3 regions of the Shewanella sp. VB17 genome follow, and region 1 is predicted to be linked to each of the others. Evidence: predicted binding sites of a transcription regulator. Region 1 holds the regulator's gene; each other region holds the start of a gene.
The links. Region 1 encodes ArgR, which controls arginine synthesis, uptake and breakdown. Its sites were predicted from a motif close to ANTGAATANNTATTCANT; they were not measured.

Region 1 (8,016 bases):
AATTCTGATATGAGCGATGATCAGGAAAAACCTTAACCTCTGAAGTTTTACGCTATATACCTGATCTCTAATATATGCTAAAAATTGATTGGGATCATTTATACGTTGGAGTCATTCATGTGGATTGAAGGAGAAGTTATTGAGCGGATTGATTGGTGTGAAAATCTGTTTTCTTTAAAAATTAAAGTCGATCTGGAGCCTTATATAGCAGGTCAGTTTATTAAATTAAGTCAAGTCATTAATGATAAAAGGATTGCCCGAGCTTATTCAATTGTGAACGCACCAAACTCCGATTTTATAGAAGTGTTAGCAGTGTCGGTTCTTGATGGATTGTTATCCCCTAATTTACAAAAGCTTAAGGTTGGTGAGTGCATACAAGTATCAGCTAAAGCTGCAGGCTTTATGACATTAGAAGAAGTACCACCTCAGGGGAAAGATTTGTGGTTACTTGCTACAGGTACCGCTGTTGGACCATTTATTTCTATACTAGAGACCGTTGAACCTTGGGATAGATTTGAACATGTTGTACTTGTCTATGGGGTTAGAGAAGCCAAAGATCTTGCTTATAAAAATAAGTTATTACAGCTTGAGAAAAAATACCCAAATCAATTTAAGTTACTTTTTTCTGTTACGCGAGAACCTTATCCTAATGCACTGACAAGTAGAATATCTACCGCACTTGAATCTGGTGAAATAGAGCGGCATTTAGGTCTTAATATCACAGCTGAAAATTCCCAAGTGATGTTATGTGGTAATCCTGAAATGATTAAAGATGCTAATCGTATCTTGTTAGAAAAAGGCTTAAGCAAAAACCTTCGTCGAGCGCCTGGACAGATAACAATAGAAAAGTATTGGTAGACTCGACTGCCTAAGTATCTCGACTAACCTATAATCTAATATTTATAGGTTAAGAGATTAACTAAATGAGATTATTATATTCAGAGACGTCTCCCTATTCTCGTTGTGTTCGGGTACTGATCCAGCACCTTGAGATTGATGGCATAACGGAATGTGTGGTTAATCCTATGGACAATAGTGAAGATCTACTTGATATCAATCCATTAGGTAAAATCCCTTGTTTACAACTTAATGACGGCTCTCCGCTTTATGACAGTAAAGTGATCCTACGATATTTAGATCATCATTTTGGAGGAAACAGACTCTTTGGTGGTAACGGATATCATTGGAAGAGTGAATGTCAACTTTCTCTGATTAATGGCTTATTGGATGCCGCAGTCTCTTTAAGGCAAGAACAGCTTAGAAAGTTTGAAGGGAAATGTTCTCTATTTTGGACGGCTAGATATGAACAATCATTGTTAAGAGGGCTAAAAGAGATAGAAAGATCAGGTGTTATGGTGACTCCAGAATTGACGATCCAACAAATTTGTTTAGCGTGTTTACTCGAATACCTCGACTTTAGGCATTCAGATTTACAATGGAAAAGAGTTGCGCCAGCAACAGCAACTTGGCTGTCGGGTATTGAACATCTCACTATGATGCGCAGTAGCAGGCCGAGTTAATATGCCGTTAGCATGTCAGATATAGATTCTAAAGTGTTGTTTGCAATTTTTATAGTACTGATAGGTGAATCAATAAAATGAGAGCCTTATAGACTCTTTCAAGATGACAACAGCCTGCTAACTACGAAGTAAACTGTTAGCTTTATCAATTAGTTCCCGTTCAAAGAGTCAGTCTAGGTGTTTAGTGCCTTCTTTATGTTTTGTTCTTGTCGTCTATGTTGTGGTGATCTATTGGGTTTTAAGATGGGGATGCAAAAATTTGCTTACTGTTACATATTCTCTTGTTTTACAGAGGCGTAAAGTGAGTTAAATATTAAGATATTCATGTATGCTAAAGAGTGTAAGCTTGATACTGGTTTTATTGATGGGTCGTAATATCATTAATATTTAAAATTGTAGATAATACTGTCAATAATAAATGAATACTCAAAGGTGATTTTAGAGATGGAAAATCAGGTTATGCCACGTGAACAATTGGGAGTGTGTGCTGAAGGTAATTTACACAGTGTTTATTTAATGTTTAATGCTAATGATGGCGTTGAGTCGCAATTACGACCTTGTTTAGCCAATATCGCTCAATATATCTATGAGTTGAGTGATCAATATGCTGATACTGCCTTTAATGGCTTTATCGCTGTCGGTGCTAATTATTGGGATAGCTTGTACCTATCTAATCGCCCCGCAGAATTAAAGCCCTTTCCTGCAATGACTGCCGGTAATCGTGATGCACCAGCTTTAGAGTATGATTTATTTGTACATATTCGCTGTGATCGTTTTGATATTTTGCATTTGATAGCCAACGAGATATGTCAAATGTTTGAAGGTTTAGTGGAGTTAGTCGATGAAGAGCGTGGTTTTCGATTTATGGATAATCGAGATTTAACTGGCTTTGTTGATGGCACCGAAAACCCGAAGGGACGTCATCGTCAAGAAGTCGCGCTAGTGGGTGATGAGGATAAAGATTTTAAATCAGGCAGCTATGTTCATGTGCAAAAGTTTGCTCATAACTTGAGTAAATGGCATAGACTTCCTCAAAAAAAACAAGAAGATATTATTGGTCGAACGAAGCAAGATAATATTGAATATGCCGCTGCTGATAAGCCACTAACGAGCCATGTTAAGCGTGTTAATCTTAAAGATCTGCAAGGAAACCCGATGGAGATTTTAAGACAAAGCATGCCTTACGGAACAGTAAAAGAGCAGGGGCTTATGTTTATTTCAAATTGTCGTAATTCAGATAACTTTGAACAAATGCTCAACAGCATGGTGCATGGAGATGAGCATGGTAATCATGACCACCTACTACACTTTAGCCAAGCATTAACAGGAGCCTCTTTCTTTGCTCCCTCGTTAGATTTTATTGAACGCGAGTCGCACTAAATATTGTTTTGTTTAAACGATTTAAAATTGTATGTTCTGCTACTTTTAAGTGGCAGATTCAATATTAAGAGTGCTGGTGTTTATCGGCTCTCTTAATTATTTAGCGTGCTCTTAATAGAGATCAGCTTGTAAAGTTGAACAGTGACTTAACCGTCATTAAGGTTTTGTTGATTTCTTGGATATTGGATGGGGTGATAAAAATCGTATCATCACCTGCTATGGTGCCGAGTATCCCTTCTGGTTTACCGATTGAATCGAGTAAACGGGCAATCAATTGGGCGGCGCCAGGGCTTGTTCTTACCACTATCATTGCTTGATTGTGATCAACATCTAACACGAGGTTTTTAAGTGGACTACCGGCTGTAGGTATGCCAAGTTCTGCTGGGAGGCAATATACCATTTCTTGCTTAGCATTACGGGTGCGAACAGCACCAAATTTGCTGAGCATTCTAGATACTTTTGATTGATTGATATTACTATAGCCTTCAGCTTGAAGAGCAATGACTATTTCACTTTGGGAACCGAAGCGTTCCTCTTTCAAAATGGCTTTAAAGGTTCTAACCAGTTGATCTTGAGTTTTTGTTGCTTGCATTTTTTTATTCTTTAATATTCAAAAAACTGTGTCATTCTGAATATACTAGACGTTTTTGTCAACAAATATTCTACTTTTGTGAATAAAAATTCACGAAAGTTTTATTTTTTTATTGATTGTAATGAATGTAAACGGTACAAGTTATACATGATTTTTAGTGTAAAATAAATGTTATTTCACACTGCTATCTTTAATTAAGCTCTTTTAAAGATAATGAAGAAAAATAAAAATCTAATCAAGGTTAAGGGGGAATTGAAATTGTCTGATTGATCCAGTAGTCTTGCGGGTATCTAGAAAGATAAATCCACATCATAAACACCTAATAAATGACGGAGATAACTATGAAAGTTGCTGTACTTGGTGCCGCTGGTGGTATTGGACAAGCTCTTGCCCTACTGCTTAAAACGCAATTACCTGCCGATTCTAAACTATCACTATATGATATTGCTCCTGTAACACCAGGTGTTGCGGTTGATCTTAGTCATATTCCGACTGCTGTTGAAATAAAAGGTTTTGCTGGCCAAGATCCTTCGCCAGCACTTGAGGGTGCTGATGTTGTTCTGATCTCTGCAGGCGTTGCTCGTAAACCGGGAATGGATCGTTCAGATCTATTTAATATCAATGCTGGTATCGTGAGAAACTTGGTTGAGAAGTGTGCTGCTACTTGTCCAAATGCTCTGATCGGTATTATTACTAACCCTGTTAATACTACAGTGGCTATTGCTGCTGAAGTATTGAAAGCCGCTGGCGTGTACGATAAAAATCGGTTGTTTGGCATTACTACGCTTGATGTGATCCGCTCTGAGACATTCGTTGCTGAAGCTAAAGGCCTTAATGTTGCGGATGTTAAGGTGAATGTCATTGGAGGCCACAGTGGGGTGACGATTCTTCCACTACTTTCTCAAATAGAAGGTGTGAGTTTTACAGATGATGAAGTTGCTACATTAACAACTCGTATTCAAAATGCAGGTACTGAAGTTGTTAATGCTAAAGCAGGTGGTGGTAGCGCGACGCTTTCTATGGGGCAGGCTGCTTGTCGTTTTGGCCTTTCACTTGTGCGTGGTTTGCAAGGTGAACAAAATGTTGTTGAGTGTGCCTATGTCGATGGTGGGAGTGAACATGCTGAGTTTTTTGCACAACCTATTTTACTCGGGAAGCATGGGGTGGAAAAAGTGCTAGCTTATGGTGATATTAGTGAATTTGAAGCTAATGCTCGTGACGCAATGCTTGATACACTACAAGCCGATATTAAACTGGGTGTCGAGTTTGTTAAATAAGCATCGAATAACGTAGAGTATGACATTAAAAAGGAGCCTGTTGGCTCCTTTTTAATGTCTTGGAGATTTATTGTTTACTTATCATGTGCCGATGGTATTTCGCTTAACCATTTGTCACCCTTATGTTTATAGAGATCATAGAGTGGCATCTGAACGCGATAAAATTAATGACTACGCTCTACAGCTATTTTAGCAAGAGATATCAGTGCTTGCTTGTATTCGGTATCTGGAAGTATAGAAAGGGCACTGATGGCTTTCTCTGACTCTTGTTGAGCACGTTTAAAGGTGTAATCAAGTGCACCACAACGATCTAAGGCTGCTAATATAGGTTTAATACTATCTGTGCCATCGCCTTTTTCGATAGCTGCACGGATCAGCGATTGTTCTTTATCTGATCCATGGGATAAAGCATAGATAAGCGGTAGGGTGGGCTTTCCCTCAGCAAGATCATCACCAATATTCTTTCCTAGCTCTTCAGTATCAGATGTATAATCAAGAAGATCATCGGTCAATTGGAAAGCGGTTCCTAAATATTTACCATACTCAGCTAATGCTATTTGAATATTTTCAGCAGTATCAGCTAATACGCCAGCTAGGCGAGTTGCTGCTTCAAAAAGCTTGGCTGTTTTACAATAAATGACATGCATGTAATTGTCTTCGGTAGTGTTGGGATCGTTGCAGTTCATTAGTTGTAATACTTCACCTTCAGCCAATACATTCGTTGCATCGGCCAACACTTCAAGCACTTTCATACTGCCTAATTCGGTCATCATTTGAAAGGAACGAGTATAGAGAAAGTCACCAACGAGAACACTTGCACTGTTGCCAAACAGCGCGTTAGCAGTCTCTCTTCCCCTGCGCAGTAATGATTCATCGACAACATCATCATGCAATAATGATGCGGTATGGATAAACTCAATAATTGCGGCAAGTTTTAAGTGAGCTTCTCCTTTGTAGTCTACAGCTCGTGCAGCTAAAATAGACAGGAGTGGGCGCATACGCTTGCCACCGCCATTAATAATATAGAAGCCCAGTTGATTAATAAGGGCTACATCAGATTCTAGTTGTTTGTATATTAGCTTATTAACGTTTTGCATGTCGTTGTCGGCTAATTGACGGATGGCGTTCAAATCCATATATAGGCTCTTGTTGATGGGGTGCAATAAATACTTAAGGCCCCATTTATGGCTTAAATGTTATAATGGTAAGGATTCTACCTAAAAATATGTCTCAAGGCATCAATTAGAAGGCAATACTGCGAGTAATTCCGTTCTTTTTTTATTCTTATTGAATTAAGGGTTGTCAGTTTGGCATTCTTAACGTAAACTCCGCGACCATTGTCATTAAAGCTTTTATACGTCCTTACCTCAATAATTGAGCGGCGTGTTAGAAAAATCGGAGTAAAATAGCTATGTATGCTGTTTTTCAAAGTGGTGGTAAGCAGCATCGTGTTGCTGAAGGCCATACTGTTCGTCTAGAAAAATTAGAAGTCGCTACAGGCGAAACTGTTGAATTTGACCAAGTTCTTTTGGTTGCAGACGGTGAGACTGTTCATGTTGGTGCACCTTTGGTTGAAGGTGGCAAAGTTGTTGCTACCGTCGTTAGCCACGGTCGTGATGAGAAAGTAACGATTGTTAAATTCCGTCGACGTAAGCACCACGATAAAAAAATGGGCCATCGTCAATGGTTCACCGAAGTTAAAATTACAGCTATCAACGCTTAATTAGGAGTTATAACTCATGGCACATAAAAAAGCTGGCGGTTCGACTCGTAACGGCCGCGATTCAGAAAGCAAACGTCTTGGTGTAAAGCGTTTCGGTGGTGAATCAGTTCTTGCTGGTAACATAATCGTTCGTCAACGTGGTACTAAATTCCACGCTGGTATCAATGTAGGGATTGGTCGTGACCATACTCTATTTGCTTTAACTGACGGTAAAGTAAAATTTGAAGTTAAAGGTCCTAATAATCGTAAGTTTATTAGCATCGAAGGCTAATCTTTAGCTAAGGCTAAGATCGCTTGTTAGAGCCCCGCCTTTGGTGGGGCTTTATTGTTTATGGTAAAAATTTTGGCTACATGAGTCACAAAGAAGTATAATTCTTTTATTCTGTGGTGCCCGGAGTAGGTATGAAGTTTGTCGATGAAGCTGTGATCAGAGTTGAAGCTGGTGATGGTGGTAGTGGTTGCGTCAGTTTTCGACGTGAAAAATATGTACCCGATGGTGGCCCAGATGGCGGCGATGGTGGTGATGGCGGCAGTGTGTATCTGCAAGCTGATGAAAGTTACAACACATTAATTGATTTTCAATTTGAGCGTTTTCATCGTGCTGAACGTGGTAAAAATGGTCGAGGTCGTGATTGTACTGGTCATGGCGGTGAAGATTTAGTGCTTATTGTTCCTGTCGGCACGCGTGCTATCGATGAGGAAACACAAGAATCACTTGGTGACTTAACCACCCACGGTCAAAGAATGTTAGTTGCAAAGGGGGGATTTCACGGATTAGGTAACACCCGCTTTAAGAGCAGCACTAACCGCGCGCCAAGACAGAAGACGCTAGGTACACCGGGTGAAGTACGCAGTTTAAAACTTGAGCTTATGTTACTTGCCGATGTTGGTCTTTTAGGCATGCCTAATGCGGGTAAGTCTACTTTTATTCGTGCTGTTTCAAGAGCTAAACCCAAAGTTGCCGATTATCCTTTTACAACTTTAGTGCCTAATCTTGGTGTTGTTAACCCAAGACATGGACAAAGTTTTGTGATCGCCGATATTCCAGGTCTGATTGAAGGTGCTGCAGATGGCGCAGGTTTGGGGGTGCAGTTTCTAAAGCATCTTGAGCGTTGTCGTGTTCTACTGCATATTATTGACATTGACCCTATTGATGGCACGGATCCTGTTGAGTCCGCACGTGCAATTGTTGCTGAGCTTGAAAAACATTCACCTAAACTTGCAGGTAAGCCACGTTGGTTAGTTATCAATAAGACCGATCTTTTACTTGAAGATGAGGTGAAAGAGCGGACAGAACACATAGTTAAAGAGTTAGAGTGGCAAGGCGATGTTTATACTATTTCAGCCTATAACCGTGATGGTACAGATTCTTTAAGCCTTAAGTTAATCGACTTTATTGATGCACTTCCACCTGAGGAAGAGATTGATAAAGAAGCTGAAATTGAATTCAAGTGGGATAATTATCATGAAAATGCCAATGAGTCATTGAATGAGAATTATGTCGATGAAGATGACGATGATGAT
Region 2 (8,016 bases), 450 kb from region 1:
ATCCAATCGCTGTTGCTTTGATGTTTGCCCTTTTAGTGTGGTTAACCATTCACTGTGACCGATAAGATCTTCAAACTGAGTGACCCCCAGTGCTGCCATGCCTTCGCGGATCTCTCTTGCTACAAACTCAAAGTAGGTAATGACGCGTTCTGGAAGACCATGATAATGCGCATTTCGCAGTTTTACATTTTGAGTGGCGACACCAGTGGCACAGTTATTTAGATGGCAAATTCGTAAGTATTTACAGCCAAGTGCTATCATAGGGACGGTGCCAAAACCAAAACTTTCAGCGCCGAGTAGGGCAGCTTTTAGTACATCTTGTCCTGTTTTTAATCCGCCATCGACCTGAAGGCGAATTTTATGCCTAAGTCCGTTTTTAACCAATGCTTGGTGTACTTCGGCTAAGCCTAGTTCCCATGGACTGCCTGCATATTTAACCGATGTAATGGGGCTTGCGCCAGTGCCACCATCATAACCAGAAATCGTGATCATATCGGCGTAAGCTTTTGCCACACCAGTGGCGATAGTGCCGACACCGGGTTCAGACACGAGTTTGACCGAGATCATTGCTTTGGGGTTTATTTGCTTTAGGTCAAATATCAGTTGTGCCAAATCTTCAATCGAATAAATATCGTGGTGAGGCGGTGGTGAGATGAGTGTCACACCAGGCCTCGCGTTACGCAATGCTGCTATTTCGACACTGACTTTATGCCCCGGGAGTTGCCCCCCTTCGCCAGGCTTAGCGCCTTGAGCAACCTTGATTTGCAATACTTCAGCATTCATCAGGTAGTGAGCTGTGACCCCAAAACGTCCTGACGCGATTTGTTTAATTTTCGAGTTACGCTCTGAGTTGAAACGCGCAGGATCTTCCCCACCTTCACCCGAATTTGAGCGACCTCCAAGTCGATTCATCGCTACAGCCAACGCTTCATGTGCTTCAGGGCTTAGGGCACCGATACTCATGGCTGCGCTGTCAAACCTTGAGTAAAGCGTGTCTGCTGATTCAACACTATCGAGTTTGACTGGAGTGAGTTTACCTTTAATGGCGATAAGATCGCGCAGGGTTGCTATGGGGCGGTTATCGACCAGTTGTGTAAACCTTTTATAATAGGAATAATCTTTATCTTTTAGGCAGGCTTGTAGTGTGTTGACGACATCGGGGTTAAAGCAATGGTATTCCCCTCCATCGACATATTTAAGTAAACCGCCTTGTGCTAGTGGCTGGTGGGCACGAAAAGCCAATTTGTGGAGTTGGACTTGATCTTGCTCAAAGTCGATAAAGCTGGCTCCCTCGATACGACTTATTACCCCATTAAAACAAAGGTCGATGACGTTACTGGCAATACCAATGGCTTCAAATTGTTGACTACAGCGGTATGAGGAAACGGTGCTTATGCCCATTTTGGACATTATTTTCCGCAGGCCTTTATCGATGCCTTGACGAAAATTAAGCATTAAGGGGTAGTTGTCTGCAATATGATGAATTTTAGCCAGTGCCGCTATACTTTCGTAGGCAAGGTACGGGTAAATCGCTGTTGCTCCAAAACCCAGTAACACGGCGAAGTGGTGAGGATCACGAGCAGATGCGGTTTCAACGATGATATTAGTGTCACAACGCAGACTTTTATCCACTAATACTCGCTGAATAGCGCCTACAGCCATTGCCGCTGGGATCACTTGCTTAGAGTGTGCCGTTGTTCGGTCAGATAAAATAAGTAAAGTGGTCCCTGAATGTGCCAAGCGTTCAGATTCATGACAAATACGAATGATGGCTTGTTCTAGGCCTTCTGTGACCTTGTAATTGAGATCAATGGTGTCGGCACGGTAGTAAGTAGAGTCGAGTGCTAATAGTTGATTAAAGTCGCTATAGAGCAATACGGGAGAGTTAAACATCACTCGGTAAGCATGGCCGGTTGTTTCATTGAACAAGTTTTGTTCTCTGCCGACGCAAGTAGAGAGCGACATTACATGTTTCTCTCTCAATGGATCGATCGGAGGGTTAGTGACTTGAGCAAATTTTTGCCTAAAGTAGTCGTACACAGTACGTGACTTTTTAGAGAGTACGGCCATGGGAGTATCATCTCCCATTGAGCCGGTCGCTTCTTCACCTTTTTGAGCTAACACCCATATCACTTGCTCAAGTTCTTCGCGTGAATAACCAAAGTGTTTCTGGTATTGCAAGAGTTTATCTGGCGTAAATTCACATAGGCCTTGTTGGGCTGGTGGGATCTCTTCTGCTGGGATCAAAGTTTGACTGTTTTTTGCCATCCATTCCTTATATGGGTGGCGGCGTTTAAGATCATTATCGATTTCAAATGAAGAATAAAGTTGTCCGTTTAGTGTGTCTAATACCAGTAATTCTCCTGGACCTACGCGGCCTTTTTCTACCACTTCATCGGGAGCATAATCCCAAATACCCACTTCAGATGCTAAGGTGAGAATTCTGTCTTTAGTGATAATATAACGTGATGGGCGTAAGCCATTACGGTCAACCGCACAGGCGGCATATCGGCCATTAGTCATAACAATACCGGCAGGTCCATCCCAAGGCTCCATGTGCATAGAGTTGAAATCGTAAAAGGCTTTAAGCTCTTCATCCATTTCAGGATTGCTTTGCCATGCGGGTGGAATAAGCAGACGCATAGAGCGATACAGATCCATGCCACCTGCCAGCAGCATTTCAAGCATGTTATCCAGTGAAGAGGAGTCTGAGCCCGTTTCATTAACAAAAGGCGCAGCTTGTTGCAGATCTGGCAACAGTGGTGCGTTAAATTTATAAGCACGTGCTCGTGCCCATTGTCTGTTACCTGTAATTGTATTTATTTCACCATTATGAGCTAGATACCTGAATGGTTGAGCGAGCGGCCATTTAGGTGACGTATTAGTGGAAAATCTTTGATGGAATAAACAGATTGAACTTTGCAACCTGATATCAGCTAAATCTAGGTAAAACTCAGGCAGATCTACAGGCATCATTAAGCCTTTATAAACGATAACTTGGCCTGATAGGCTGGCGACATAGAAATGGTTATCATGATGCAATTGCTGTTCTAATCTGCGTCTTGCCATATACAGACGGCGTTCGAGATCTTTCTCTCTCCAACCAATTGGGGAATTGATCAATACTTGATAGATTTGAGGTTGGCTTTCTTTGCCTATAGGCCCTAGAACATCGGGATTTACTGGCACTTTTCGCCAACCAGCGACACTCAATGTCTCTTTTTCTAATTCGCGTTCAAATAGTTGCTTAGCGTGATCTGCTAATGGAGTCTCTTGGTTAAGAAAAATCATGCCGACGGCAAATTTACGGCTTAAATGCCAGTCATTTTCAGCCGCGATTGTTTCAAAGAATTTGATGGGAAGCTGCATTAGCAATCCACAGCCGTCACCCGTTTTTCCATCAGCAGCGACGCCACCTCGGTGTTTCATACGGTCTAAGCCATGAATGGCGGTTCTGATGATGCGATGGCTAGGTTCGCCATCCATCTGGGCTATTAGGCCAAAACCACAATTATCTCTCTCAAAACTGGGGTGATACAAGCTCATTACACAAACTCCCTAAACTTAAACTGAATACTACTCGGGAAAATGTTGTTATATATATATGCACCCGAACCATTCAAATTAACGCTTGAGTCGGTAAAGGTCAAACCTAATAATTGCATGTATTATATACTCCTTTAGCATATGGATATATAATCAATGTCAATCTAACGTTAACGTAAACTGTCAACGTCATCTTATAACCTTATGAATAAGTGATGTTTTTAATAAAAAAAATCAATAGCTATTGATAGGCTATAATCAAAACTCTCATGTTGATTTTTGATTAATATGAATTTAATTATAAAGACAATGAATTATTCCTGATGTTTTATTTGACTGTTTATGCACTGCTAGTGAGTTAACTACATTTTTATTGCTGTTTTTTTGCGGGATCTGTATTTTGGTCCTCTTCCCCGTTGTCATAAATGAGTACAGAGCGGTGGGTTAACATTGATATTATTAGCGTTTCACTATCAATGGCTTCAACAGTAAGAGGGATGTTGACTAATGATTGGTTAGAAAATGGCTAATAAGTGAATGTTATTTAGTCTTATTACTCATTTAGTTGCGTCAGCAATTATAGTGAGTATTATGTTGTAAATAATATACATTCAAATTTTTTAAGGGGTGCCTTAATATGGCTACAGCTGAAATAGAGTCAATTTTAGATCTTAATACTTTAGAGCAATATTGCAGCGCGATCGGTGCGGGCACTTTATTAAAAAGTGTCGTGTTATTTGAGCAGCTAATGCCTGAGTATGTGGGGAATTTGATTAATGCTAAGGAAGCTCGTGATAAAGACACTTTATGTTCAGAAGCCCATAAGTTTAAAGGTGCTGCAGGTTCGGTGGGTTTAAAACGTATTCAGCAGTTTGCTCAATTACTCCAGCATGGTGAAGATGCTGAATGGGAGACTCATCATGAAATTTGGCTACAAGGAATTGTAGATAATGCAAGTTTAGATCTGGCTGAACTTAAGCGATACTTGGAATCTAAAGCTTAATCTAGACTTAGACATTAATATACTCAAATGACCATAAAATGCAGGATTTAACCTGTCGAGAAATAACAGAGTTCAAAGGATGAACTTGTTATTCTCGGCTCTGGCATCTTCGGTAACGACTCTCAATGAGATGCTTGATAATTCTCCTGCATTATTCTTCCATCTGATCCATAGGGAAATGTCTTTTTTTGCTATGGAGTAAAGTAGGCTATGCAGTCGCCATTTAATGAAAGTATTGATGAAGGATCTTCTCATTAGTGCTTTTTATGGTGGACAATTAACGAAAGTTACATCAATAGTGTGATAGAGTTAATATTGAATATTCGAATGAAAATATTAATTGGTAATCGATTTTATGAAGCACTTACCTAGTTTAAAAAATCTCTACTATCTCGTGAACCTTTATCAAGAACAGAACTTTAATCGTGCTGCTAAGGTGTGTCATGTCAGCCAGTCCACGCTTTCTAGCGGCATACAGAACTTAGAGGAACAACTTGGTCATCAGTTGATTGAGCGTGATCATAAATCATTTATTTTTACTGCAATAGGTGAAGAAGTCGTACTGCGTTCACGAAAGCTGTTGACAGATGTTGATGATCTTGTTGATTTAGTGAAGTATCAAGGCGAGCCTATGACGGGGGATATTCGCTTAGGCTGCATACCGACTATTGCGCCATTCTTGTTAAGTCGAGTGCTTAAGCACTGTCAGGATACCTACCCGAACCTAACGATGTTCCTCAAAGAGGATACTACTGAAAGGTTGCTTGATGCGTTAGGTAAAGGTGAACTTGATCTTTTATTATTAGCTCTGCCTGTTGATACTAGTGGCTACCATAGCATGAAGGTTGGTGTTGATCCCTTTAAACTCGTGTTGCATCGTGATTTGGCGAGTCGAATCATGGCACCTTTAGATTACCAATCTTTACCAGATGAAAGTATTTTTTTACTTCAAGCTGAGCATTGCATAACCGGACATGCCGTCAGTGCTTGCCAATTAGTCGATAGTACAAAAGTCAATTCATTTACCGCAACGAGTCTGCATACTTTGGTGCAAATGGTTAATGGTAAGCTAGGAACGACATTTTTACCTCAAATGGCTATTGATGCAGGGATACTTAATCATACCGATTTAGTTGTAATGCAGCCCCCAGGTGAAACACCTTATAGAGATATAGGCTTAGTGTGGAGACAAACTTCGAGTCGTATATTGACCTTTAGAACGTTAGGTTTAGCGATCCAAGATCTATTAAAAAAAGGGATATAAACGTAAATTTTACAAGTAACAAAAGCCTGACTTTATTTCAGGTTTTTGATGATTAGTTAACGCTGACACCAAATACTTCAATGGAGTGTTGTTTCCCCTTTAATTTTACAGGGCCAAGTTGGTTGAGTGTGTATTGACAGTTGTCTTTATCTACGAGAGATTCAAGTTCGCCTGAAATCAACATTCTCTGATTGAGTGGATGACATTGCTCTTGCAGCCTAGCCAATGTATTCAGAACATCGCTAAAGAAGCTTATTTCTTGTTTTTGGACACCGACGACAGCAGCGACGACTTGCCCACAATGTGCAGCTGCTTTGAACTTAGGGACAAAACCATATTGTTTTTTGAAATATTCACGTTGCCAATGTAATTGTTGACTGAATTCAAAATAGATATTGAAACAGCGATCTGCACGTATCCCTTCTTTTAAAGGCCAATGTATTAATACAGCATCGCCCATATAGCGGTATATCTCGGCTTCATTATTGACAACGGTATCAGATAATTGGCTGAAACTATCTTGTATTAATCGACTGAAACGATAATCTCCTAGGGTTTCGGCATGATTGGTTGAAGCAACCATATCGAGATACAGAAATAATCTTTGTTCATACCTAGGTTTATGATATTTACCTAGTCCAATATTAAGCAATACACGTGGACCGACAAGTAGAGCCATTTGTTCGATAAAGGCTAAGCCGACTCTCACGACAACCAGATAAACGATAATAGCCTGAAATGAGCGATTATAAATGATGTGCGGCGTTAGCATTTGTCTTAAAGTTGTCATGTGGTTTTCTACGGCCCACATGTTGAGAAATTGGGTGATATATGCAAGTGTTGTAGCACCGAGTAAGAGAAATAAGCCTTTAAAGATAACTGAGAATAAATAAGGAAGACGGTTTATTGCACTAAAATCGGCTATTAGGTTAGACATCCAGTGTAAGCTACCGAAAACGATCCCCATATAGATAGATAATGTGGCTAGATCGGCTGTGCCTACCGCCCATTGTGGAAGATTAGGAGTTTGTGCGTACCGAAAGAACACAAATCCCGCCATGGCGATTCCCCAAGCGAATATCGCAAAAATGAGTTTTTTTGCTTGTATACGAGTTCTCACGGTTACGTGTATATCCTAATGCAGCCTACAAGGCGTCATTTTATAGGAAGTATCTATCATTTCCAGTAGTATTTGTGATCTATGTCAAATGAAAGCCAGTTACTGACGTGGATTGGAATCAATGCTCATGGATATATTAATGAAAAAGAATGATTTTATGTTCTTGATAGATGTAAAAATGGGATCTGTTATGAAGGAGAATATTTTCAAGAAAATGCTTGAGAAAGTATTGATTGAGTAAAGGGTATTTTGAGATAGAAACCTCTAGGGTTGGTCATTTCAGTCTCGCCATTCATACCGATACTTTTTGTGACAGATCGGCTATTGGCTCCTTTTGGTCTTAGTTGCAGCACTTCCCCGTGTCTGGCTGTAAGCTGTTTTATTTGACCGAGAGCAATAAACTCCATTATTTCTTCCCAATCTTGCTTCAAAAGCGCGAGTTCAGTGGCATTAGGGCTCCATAGTAATGGCGTGCCAATTTGCCGCAAAGCGACAGGAATATTTCTGTCACCCTGAATAGGTACCCAGAGTACAGTTTGTAATTTATGACTGACAATGCTCGTTTCCCACGTTAATCCTTGAATACCAATCAAAGGGGCAACCGTGACATAAGTTGTTTCTATGGGTTTGCCTTTGTTGTCCACAGGGATAGTTTTCAGTTCGATACCCAAATGTAGGAAATCAGGCTCAGGTTTAGAACCGGCTAGTGCACCTAGTTCATATTCAATTAACTGGCCAACCCAGCCCTTATCTCGCTTGAGGTTGATTGGAGTCATAAAACCGTGAGATTCGGCAAGTTGACCTAACGTGAGTCCCGCCATAGCATGTGCACGGCTCATTAACTCATCGATTGTTTTAGGTGAAGTAGGCGTTTTCATTGTTATATTTTATCAAAAATAGTGGCGATAGCCAATGCTTGGTCAAAAAACACCCAAGCTTGAAGGTGTTAATAACTTACGTGGTTATTTTTATTCTAAGGTATTGATAATAATCATTAAGAAACTATACCCATTTACCAATGACTTATTCATTTATGAATTACTTTGCTTTTCCCCCTACTTTTCCAACATAGTTATCCACAGA
Region 3 (8,016 bases), 3.3 Mb from region 1:
GGGGCTACCCCAATATTGATGCTCAGCAAGCGGCTCTCTTTAACAGAGCGGATATCATTGATATTGCATTCAACCGTTGGGCCAGCATCAAAAATATCCACATAACCACGAAATCTGAAACCTTCTGCCTTAAGTAAATTCAACGCTGGACGCGTATTACTATGAACTTCACCGATCACCTTCTGCGCCTCTTCTGGTAGCAGGCAAACATACACAGATTTTTTGGGCATCATCTCAGCCATAAAAGCTTTTTTACCTAAACCAGAAAGGTAATCAGCTTCAACAAAATCTATCCCTAAAAAGTGTTTTTGTAGCCAATTGTAAAATGGTGAATGGCCCTCTTTGTCACTTTGACCACGCATCTCGGCAATCACGGTTTGACCAAATCGTTGAGAATGCTGAGCTAAAAAGAGAAACCGGCTACGCGATAACATCCGACCATTGTTATTTTTACGGTAAGATTCACGTAAAAACAGGGTGCAAAGTTCTGCAGCTCCGGTGTAATCATGACATAAAGTCAAGGTTTCTACTTCATTGCGAACATCAATCTGCTCTGAATAATAGACCTCGGTACCAAGCCGATAATGATAAAAGGCATCTTCCATTCCCACAGCAGCTTCTAGGCCACAGGTTCCAACAACTTCACCCGTTTCAGTGTCTTCAAGCACCATCAAATAACCTTCATCGAAGGGCTTATCCACCTCTTTTAAAAATGAGGCTTCTACTCGGGCTATTTTATTTTTAAGTAACGCTTCATTGACAGGCAATGATGTCATTCCATGGCCGGATTCTTCCGCTATTTGATATAAGGCTTCAAAGTCGCTAGATAGGATAGGACGTATTATTAACATCTCAAAGTTTCCTCACTTTCACTCAGGCACTTAACGTTTTTTACCGGCGATGAGGCAAGTAAAAAACGGTTAAGGGTAAAGTATGCTCAATGTAGGTATTTACCCTACATCCAAGATGTTAATTAAGGCGCTACAATCTTAGCCACGGCACGCTCAAAGCGAACTAAGCCTTCAGCAATATCCGCTTCAGGAATAACCAAAGAAGGAGCAAAACGTACGACATTAACACCTGCGATCAGCGTCATAAGCCCTTCGTTTACCGATGCTGTCAAAAAGTCTTTAGCACGTCCTTGATATTTATCATTCATGACGGCACCAAGCAGTAAACCCTGCCCACGAACCTCAGAAAAAACCTGATATTTAGCGTTAATCTTATTGAGGCCATCACGCAATAATTGTTCACGCACTTTAACACCGTTAAGCACTGCTGGTGTGTTAACAACATCAAGCACGGCATTACCGATAGCACAAGCTAATGGATTACCACCGTACGTTGAGCCATGAGTCCCTATTTTAAGATGATCAGCAATCGCCTTAGTAGTTAACATCGCTGCAATAGGGAATCCTCCACCAAGCGCCTTAGCCGTTGTCAATATATCAGGCACAACATCACCACGCATATAAGCATAAAGCTCGCCAAGGCGACCCACACCCGTTTGAACTTCATCAAATATCAGCAGCGCATTATGCTTATCACACAAAGCACGCACAACTTGTAAAAATTCAGGATCAGCATCAATAATACCGCCCTCTCCTTGAAGGGGCTCCATCATAACTGCACAAGTCGTATCAGAAAACACCGCTTCCAATGCTGCAATATCATTAAAAGGCACATGAGTAATACTCTGTGGCTTTGGACCAAAACCATCAGAATAAGCCGCTTGGCCTCCCACGCTGACAGTGAAAAATGTACGTCCATGGAAAGCTTTATCAAATGCGATAATTTGATCTTTTTCTGCACCAAATTTATCCATCGCATAGCGACGCGCCAGTTTAAGAGCAGCTTCGTTTGCTTCTGCACCTGAATTTGCAAAATAAACCTTATCGGCAAAAGTGGCATCGACCAGTTTCGTTGCTAATGTAAGGGCGGGTTCGTTAGTCATTACATTGGATAAATGCCAAAGCTTTTCACCTTGTTCTTTCAATGCTCCAACTAAAGCTGGGTGACAATGACCCAAACAGTTAACTGCAATCCCACCGGCAAAATCGATAAACTCATTCCCTTCCTGATCCCACACTCGGCTTCCCTCTCCACGAACAGGAATAATAGCCGAAGGCGCATAGTTAGGCACCATGACTTCATCAAATTGTGCTCTTGTTAGGGTCTTGTTCACGCTCATACCTTCTTATCCTTTATTATGGTTAATGGCTCTAAAAGCCACTGCGCCCGCCTTTTTTCTTTATAATGACACTTGTGACGGTACGTGTTCACATTACTTAATAGACATTAATAACGAAAATGTGATCAAAACACCAGTTTCTTCCACTCAATTAAGATCACAATATATCTATATTGCATAAAGATTTGTCTTTAAGAATGATACAAGCATTTATAGCGGGGATTTTGAACATATTTAGTCATAAAAAAATTTACCGAGGTCTATTATGACTATTTATTTACAATATACGCATATACAACACACATAAAGGTGTTTACTTCTAGTATTAAGTTGCTAAATTCGCTTTGAAGCAAGAGTGAATAAAGGGTAATAAAACAACTACATGATGTCTAACTTACGATAATTCTGACTTTTTAACCTAATGATTTCCTGCTTGCTCAACTCATAATAGTCAAACATAATACGTTTCTCTTGAGGGGCCAGCTGTTTCATTTCATCCAATAGCAGTACTTTAGCGTAACAGCTTGCTCTGGCAACAATGGCTGCATTTTCAGAAAGATCTTTATAACTCAAATTATTATCGAGTTCAGCCATCACAGATGCCATACCGCTGTTATGACAATTTAATTGCTCCAATAACTGCCAATTCAATCTATCACCATACTGTATGACCAAATCGTACAGTTTTTCAGATGGGAACTCTGTGGCTAAAACCGCATCATACAAATCTTTATCTCTACTTTTACTGGCCTCTCGCAACCAAAAGTCCCATGTATTTGTGAACAGTACAGCGCTATTTGTCAACACAACTGAAGGGCCTAACTGGCTTAACAAGCTACAGGTATAGACAAATACACTATCTTTTTCATGTAATTTAGCTAATGCTTGGGCCGCAATTGCACTGATCATTGAATAACGCCACAATTTACGTGTGATCCACAATAAATTCGCGTGTCCTGATGGCAACCAATTTCTCAAACAAAAATAGGGAACAAGTAACTTAATATTTTCAAGACCGATAAAGTTAAGCACTAACTTTACATCTGTCACTTTTATATCGGGATCTTTACTATTGCGGTGCCTGAAAGAAGCACTATTGACAATATTAAGCAAATCTCGAACTAACCATGATTCATGTTCAATCAAAGAAATCAAACGATTGATATCAATTTTACTGTCCTGTACTAGCTCTAAAATCAACAACTGAGATTCATTAATTCCTGAGCTTTTTATAACGCCATCAGTAGACGCCAGACGATGATCAATGGCAGCTCCGACTTCATCGACTAATTGTGTTGAAATTCGTTCAAATAACTGTTTATCCTCTACCTTCTTTGCTAACCGCTCTAAAGCAGCTTCACGCTCTACCGCTAGCTTATTAGCATCAAGCTCTACGCCTTCACCCAGTTCATCGCACATAGAACTAGACTGTTGCTTACCCACAATTAACTGTTGATAAAGCCTATGCTCTATTTCAATGACCTTGCCAGGCCTAACTCCTCCGGCTACCGATATCGCCACTATTGATTTTCCCCAAAAAGAATATAAATAAAACTTAATACTATTTTAGACAAAAAAAAACCTCGCTGTGGAGGCTTAATCAACTATTTTAGTTCTTGTTCAAACAATTTATAAATTCGACGATATTCATCTAACCAACTCGAGGGCTCCTTAAAACCATGAGACTCAACAGGATAAATGGCCGTTTCGAACATTGGCTTTTCCAGCTCAATCAAACGCTGCACTAAACGCACGCTATCTTGAAAAAAAACATTATCGTCAAGTACACCACTCATAATAAGCAATGGTTTTTGCAGACCTTGGGCATGTTCAATCGGCGAGCTACGTTGGTAAGCAATTGGATCGATATCTGGTGTGTTCAGAATATTGGAGGTGTAAGGAGCATTATAATGCGCCCAATCCGTCACCGGCCGCAACGCAGCACCTGCTTGAAATAGCTCAGGCTTGTTAAACAATGCCATAAAGGTCAAAAAACCACCATAGGATCCCCCATAAGTACCAACCTTGTTAGCATCTACGTGAATATTAACTGCCATCCAATTAACAGCATCTTGTAAATCTTCAACTTCTGGCGTGCCCATTTGGCGATACACCGCAGTACGCCAATCACGTCCGTATCCTTTTGACCCCCGATAATCCATGTCCATAACAACATAACCTTGTTGAGCTAGTAGGTTATTGAACATAAACTCTCGAAAATAAACAGAAAAACCATAATGGGCATTTTGTAAATATCCTGCACCATGATTAAAGATCACCGCCGGATACTTGCTAGCTTGGCTCTTATCATACCCTTGGGGTAAATACACTCTGGCATGAATATTCTCAGCACCATGACTCGATGGCACGGTGACAATCTCTGGCGCTTGCCAAGGGTAATTTTTAAATGCGTCACTTGTGTATGAGGTCATTTTTTTTAGCTTACCGCCAATCGTTTGCACATAAAGCTCATTAGGCGATGTGCGGCGAGATGCGGTAAGTAATAGGCTATTACCATCTGGACTTAAGCGATAATCAAGCTTGCCATCCCAATGGGTTAACTGCTCATTTTTACCGGTATTAATCTCAACACGGTACACATTATCGATCCCTGGATGATCTTTATTTGCCTTGTAGTAGATAAATTCTGCCTTAGGACCAAGGGTGATCTCACTCACGACATACTGACCTTGAGTTAACGCTTTAGCTGACTCACCCACAGGCTTAAGATAAAGATGAGAGTAACCCGATTGTTCAGACAAATAGTAAAGCGCATCGCTATCTGGCAACCAACCAAACTGATTAAAGGTATAATTAATCCAGGCATTATCATGTAACCTATGCTCAGTGTTAAGTACACCGTTATCAAGATCTAATGTCGCTATCCAGCGATCTTTATTATCAATCGCCTCAAGCATAATGGCGACCTTATTGTCACTTCCTTGCCACTGGATCGCACTTTGATCCCAACCCCAATCTTGTATTAACTGAATTTTTCGCGGTGATCGCACAGGATAATATGGTTCTCCTTTTGCCTTAGCGTTTTCAGATTTCACACTCGCTAACACATCGTCATCATATCCCTCAAGTCCTTCGATACTGATAGCTGTTTGTGTATGAGAATTAAGATCTAATAACACCAAACGTTCTCCAGGAATATTATCCTCAGCAATTCGAGAGCGAACAGGTATGGCATCAATATGACCATCTCTACTAAGATAGTTAGGCATGATATCAAGCTCGCCACGCCAACTATATTTTTTATCGATTAATGCCAGCAATACAAACCGACCATCAGGCGAGAGACTCAGCTCTGACACGGTTTCGCTATCTCCTAGATACCAAGTTTTACTGGCCAGTGTAGGATCGACCTCTGCTAAGCTTGCCTTGTATTGCGCTTTCTTTTTTTGGTTATCGTATTGCTGTGCCACATATTTGATTAATTTTTTTTGCTGCTTAGCAATATAAGTTGATGGTTCCTCTCCCCCTTTAGGTGCGGTAGACATCTTGATTCTGGCAATTTCCTCATTCATACCCGTGTTATTATGAATACGATAAATATTATTTTCCCGCCAATAAGCAATATCACCGTTATTGAGGAAGCGCACACCATTAATTGGTGTGTTTTCTTTAGTGAGTTGTGAAACAATGCCTGAATTAAGCTGCTTTACAAAAACATTACCTTGATAGATATACGCTTTCTTGGTCTTATCATTGCTAAAAACACCATGCTTTTGAGAGGCTTGATGCAATTGATTTAGCAAAAGTTGGTTCGCGTTACCACCATTTAACGCTTGTTCATAATAATCTTTAATTGGACTGCCGTGAGCTTGACGGACAAAATAAACTGACTGGCTATCGTCGCCCCAATAAGCCTCTTGCGCTAATATTCCCATCCAATCAGGGTTAGCCATGATCTGTTTTAGTGTCAATGCATGATTAGCATTAGGCGGCGGAGCAAATGATAACTGGCTCGTTGATTGACTAGCAGGCTCAGTTAGCCCCTGCTCTCTTGAAGTTGAAGTTGCCACGCAACCAGTTAGACTGGCAATAATCAGCACACTCAAGCTAGAATATCGATTAAAACGTCTCATTCTCCTTCCTTATTATTGTTTTATTTTGGCGAATATTTATAGCATATAACAGGTAGCCTGTTACAAGAAAATTGTAACAGCTGAAAGAATTTAAGCTCTGGGATCTTACTCTAGGATGGTATTAACTTAAATTAAGAAAATTCTGTAACAGCTCATGCCCTTGCTCTGTTAATACCGATTCAGGATGAAACTGTACCCCATAAAGAGGTAAATGATTATGGCTCATTGCCATAATTTCACGCCCATGAACATCATCGTCAAACCAAGCATCTAGCGTAAAACCATCAGGCAGTGAATTCACTAATAATGAATGATAACGAGTAACGGTAAGTGGATGATTCAGTTCTGAAAAAAGTCGTTCACCCACATGGCTGATCAGACTTGTTTTACCATGCATAACTCGTTTTGCACGTATGATATCAGCACCGAACACCTGTGCAATCGCTTGGTGTCCTAAGCATACTCCTAAGATAGGTATCTTTCCTGCAAAATATTCAATCACTGATAAAGAGATACCGGCTTCATTGGGACTGCGCGGCCCAGGTGAGATAACGATATGGCTCGGCGCTAATATGTCAATATCAGCAATGGTAATTTCATCATTACGCTTAACCAGAACCTCTTGACCTAATTGCTGAAAATACTGCACTAAGTTAAATGTGAAAGAGTCATAGTTATCGATCATTAACAGCATAAACTACCCAAGGCATAAAATACATGAAGCCAATAAATGAGAGTGGAATGCTAACATAAAGCCCATTTAAATCACCACAAATAGATCTCATTCCAAAAGACGCTTAATGGGTATTAGACCTCAATAGTTGGGTAAGAAATTAAACAAGTGATAAGAAAAATTTAATAAAAAAAGCCAGTGATATCACTGGCTTTTTTTATTCACTAAGGTCTACTTCACTAACGTAAGATGACCTCGGCGTTTTGGCTCTGTTACTTCAGGTTTATCATCAACCCCTTCTGTAACAAGCTCATCTTTTGCTTCTTCAACAACAGATAAACCTGACTCTATCAACTCTTCATCTTCAAGCTGATATGCATCTTCAACCTCAAAAACAGTGCCTGCACCATTTTCTCTGGCATAGATAGCAACTATCGCCGCCATTGGAAGAACAACTTGCTGAGGTACACCACCAAAGCGTGCATTGAACTCAATATACTCATGTCCTATCTGTAAATTACCTACAGCTGAGGAAGTGATATTAAGCACAATTTGCCCGTCTTTTACATATTGTTGTGGAACCTGGGTACCTGGCACATAGGCATCAACAACAACATGCGGTGTCAGTTCATTATCCATTAACCAATCGTAATATGCTTGCAGCAAATACGGACGATTAGGGGTCATCGGCTTCATTTAAGCACCCATACGCATTTCGCGCTCGGCCTCTGTTAATGACGCTTTAAATGATTCACGGTCAAATAGACGTGTCATATAAGCTTTAACTTCTTTCGCTGTACGGATATCAAGTTCGATACCAAGCACAGGTAAACGCCATAATAGAGGGCCTAAATAGCAATCAGCCAAACCGAATTCTTCTGCCATAAAATAAGGCATTTCATTAAATACTGGCGCGATAGATGCTAAGCTTTCTTGTAATTCTTTACGAGCAGCATCAGCACGATCATCACTTCTGATACGATCAACTAATGTATACCAATCATTCTCGATGCGATGCATCATCAAACGTGTACGTCCACGAGATACTGGATAAACGG

Region 2: the regulator ArgR is predicted to act here: its motif matches at 3,594-3,611, upstream of gltB (glutamate synthase large subunit).
Region 3: the regulator ArgR is predicted to act here: its motif matches at 2,456-2,473, upstream of HQQ94_RS19420 (aspartate aminotransferase family protein).

The regions. Positions count from the first base shown of each region.
Region 1 is NZ_JABRVS010000001.1:1,163,027-1,171,042, forward strand. It holds gene HQQ94_RS04880 (DUF5610 domain-containing protein) at 1-36, shown strand, start outside; gene HQQ94_RS04885 (ferredoxin--NADP reductase) at 118-858, shown strand; gene HQQ94_RS04890 (glutathione S-transferase) at 924-1,520, shown strand; gene HQQ94_RS04895 (Dyp-type peroxidase) at 1,965-2,900, shown strand; gene argR (transcriptional regulator ArgR) at 3,022-3,492, opposite strand; gene mdh (malate dehydrogenase) at 3,834-4,769, shown strand; gene ispB (octaprenyl diphosphate synthase) at 4,934-5,905, opposite strand; gene rplU (50S ribosomal protein L21) at 6,181-6,492, shown strand; gene rpmA (50S ribosomal protein L27) at 6,509-6,763, shown strand; gene cgtA (Obg family GTPase CgtA) at 6,895-8,016, shown strand, end outside.
Region 2 is NZ_JABRVS010000001.1:1,617,076-1,625,091, forward strand. It holds gene gltB (glutamate synthase large subunit) at 1-3,546, opposite strand, end outside; gene HQQ94_RS06900 (Hpt domain-containing protein) at 4,184-4,549, shown strand; gene oxyR (hydrogen peroxide-inducible genes transcriptional activator OxyR) at 4,905-5,813, shown strand; gene HQQ94_RS06910 (adenylate/guanylate cyclase domain-containing protein) at 5,866-6,933, opposite strand; gene mutH (DNA mismatch repair endonuclease MutH) at 7,140-7,811, opposite strand.
Region 3 is NZ_JABRVS010000001.1:4,502,187-4,510,202, forward strand. It holds gene astA (arginine N-succinyltransferase) at 1-851, opposite strand, end outside; gene HQQ94_RS19420 (aspartate aminotransferase family protein) at 974-2,191, opposite strand; gene HQQ94_RS19425 (HDOD domain-containing protein) at 2,570-3,712, opposite strand; gene HQQ94_RS19430 (prolyl oligopeptidase family serine peptidase) at 3,796-6,285, opposite strand; gene HQQ94_RS19435 (aminodeoxychorismate/anthranilate synthase component II) at 6,407-6,979, opposite strand; gene HQQ94_RS19440 (ClpXP protease specificity-enhancing factor) at 7,190-7,654, opposite strand; gene sspA (stringent starvation protein SspA) at 7,655-8,016, opposite strand, start outside.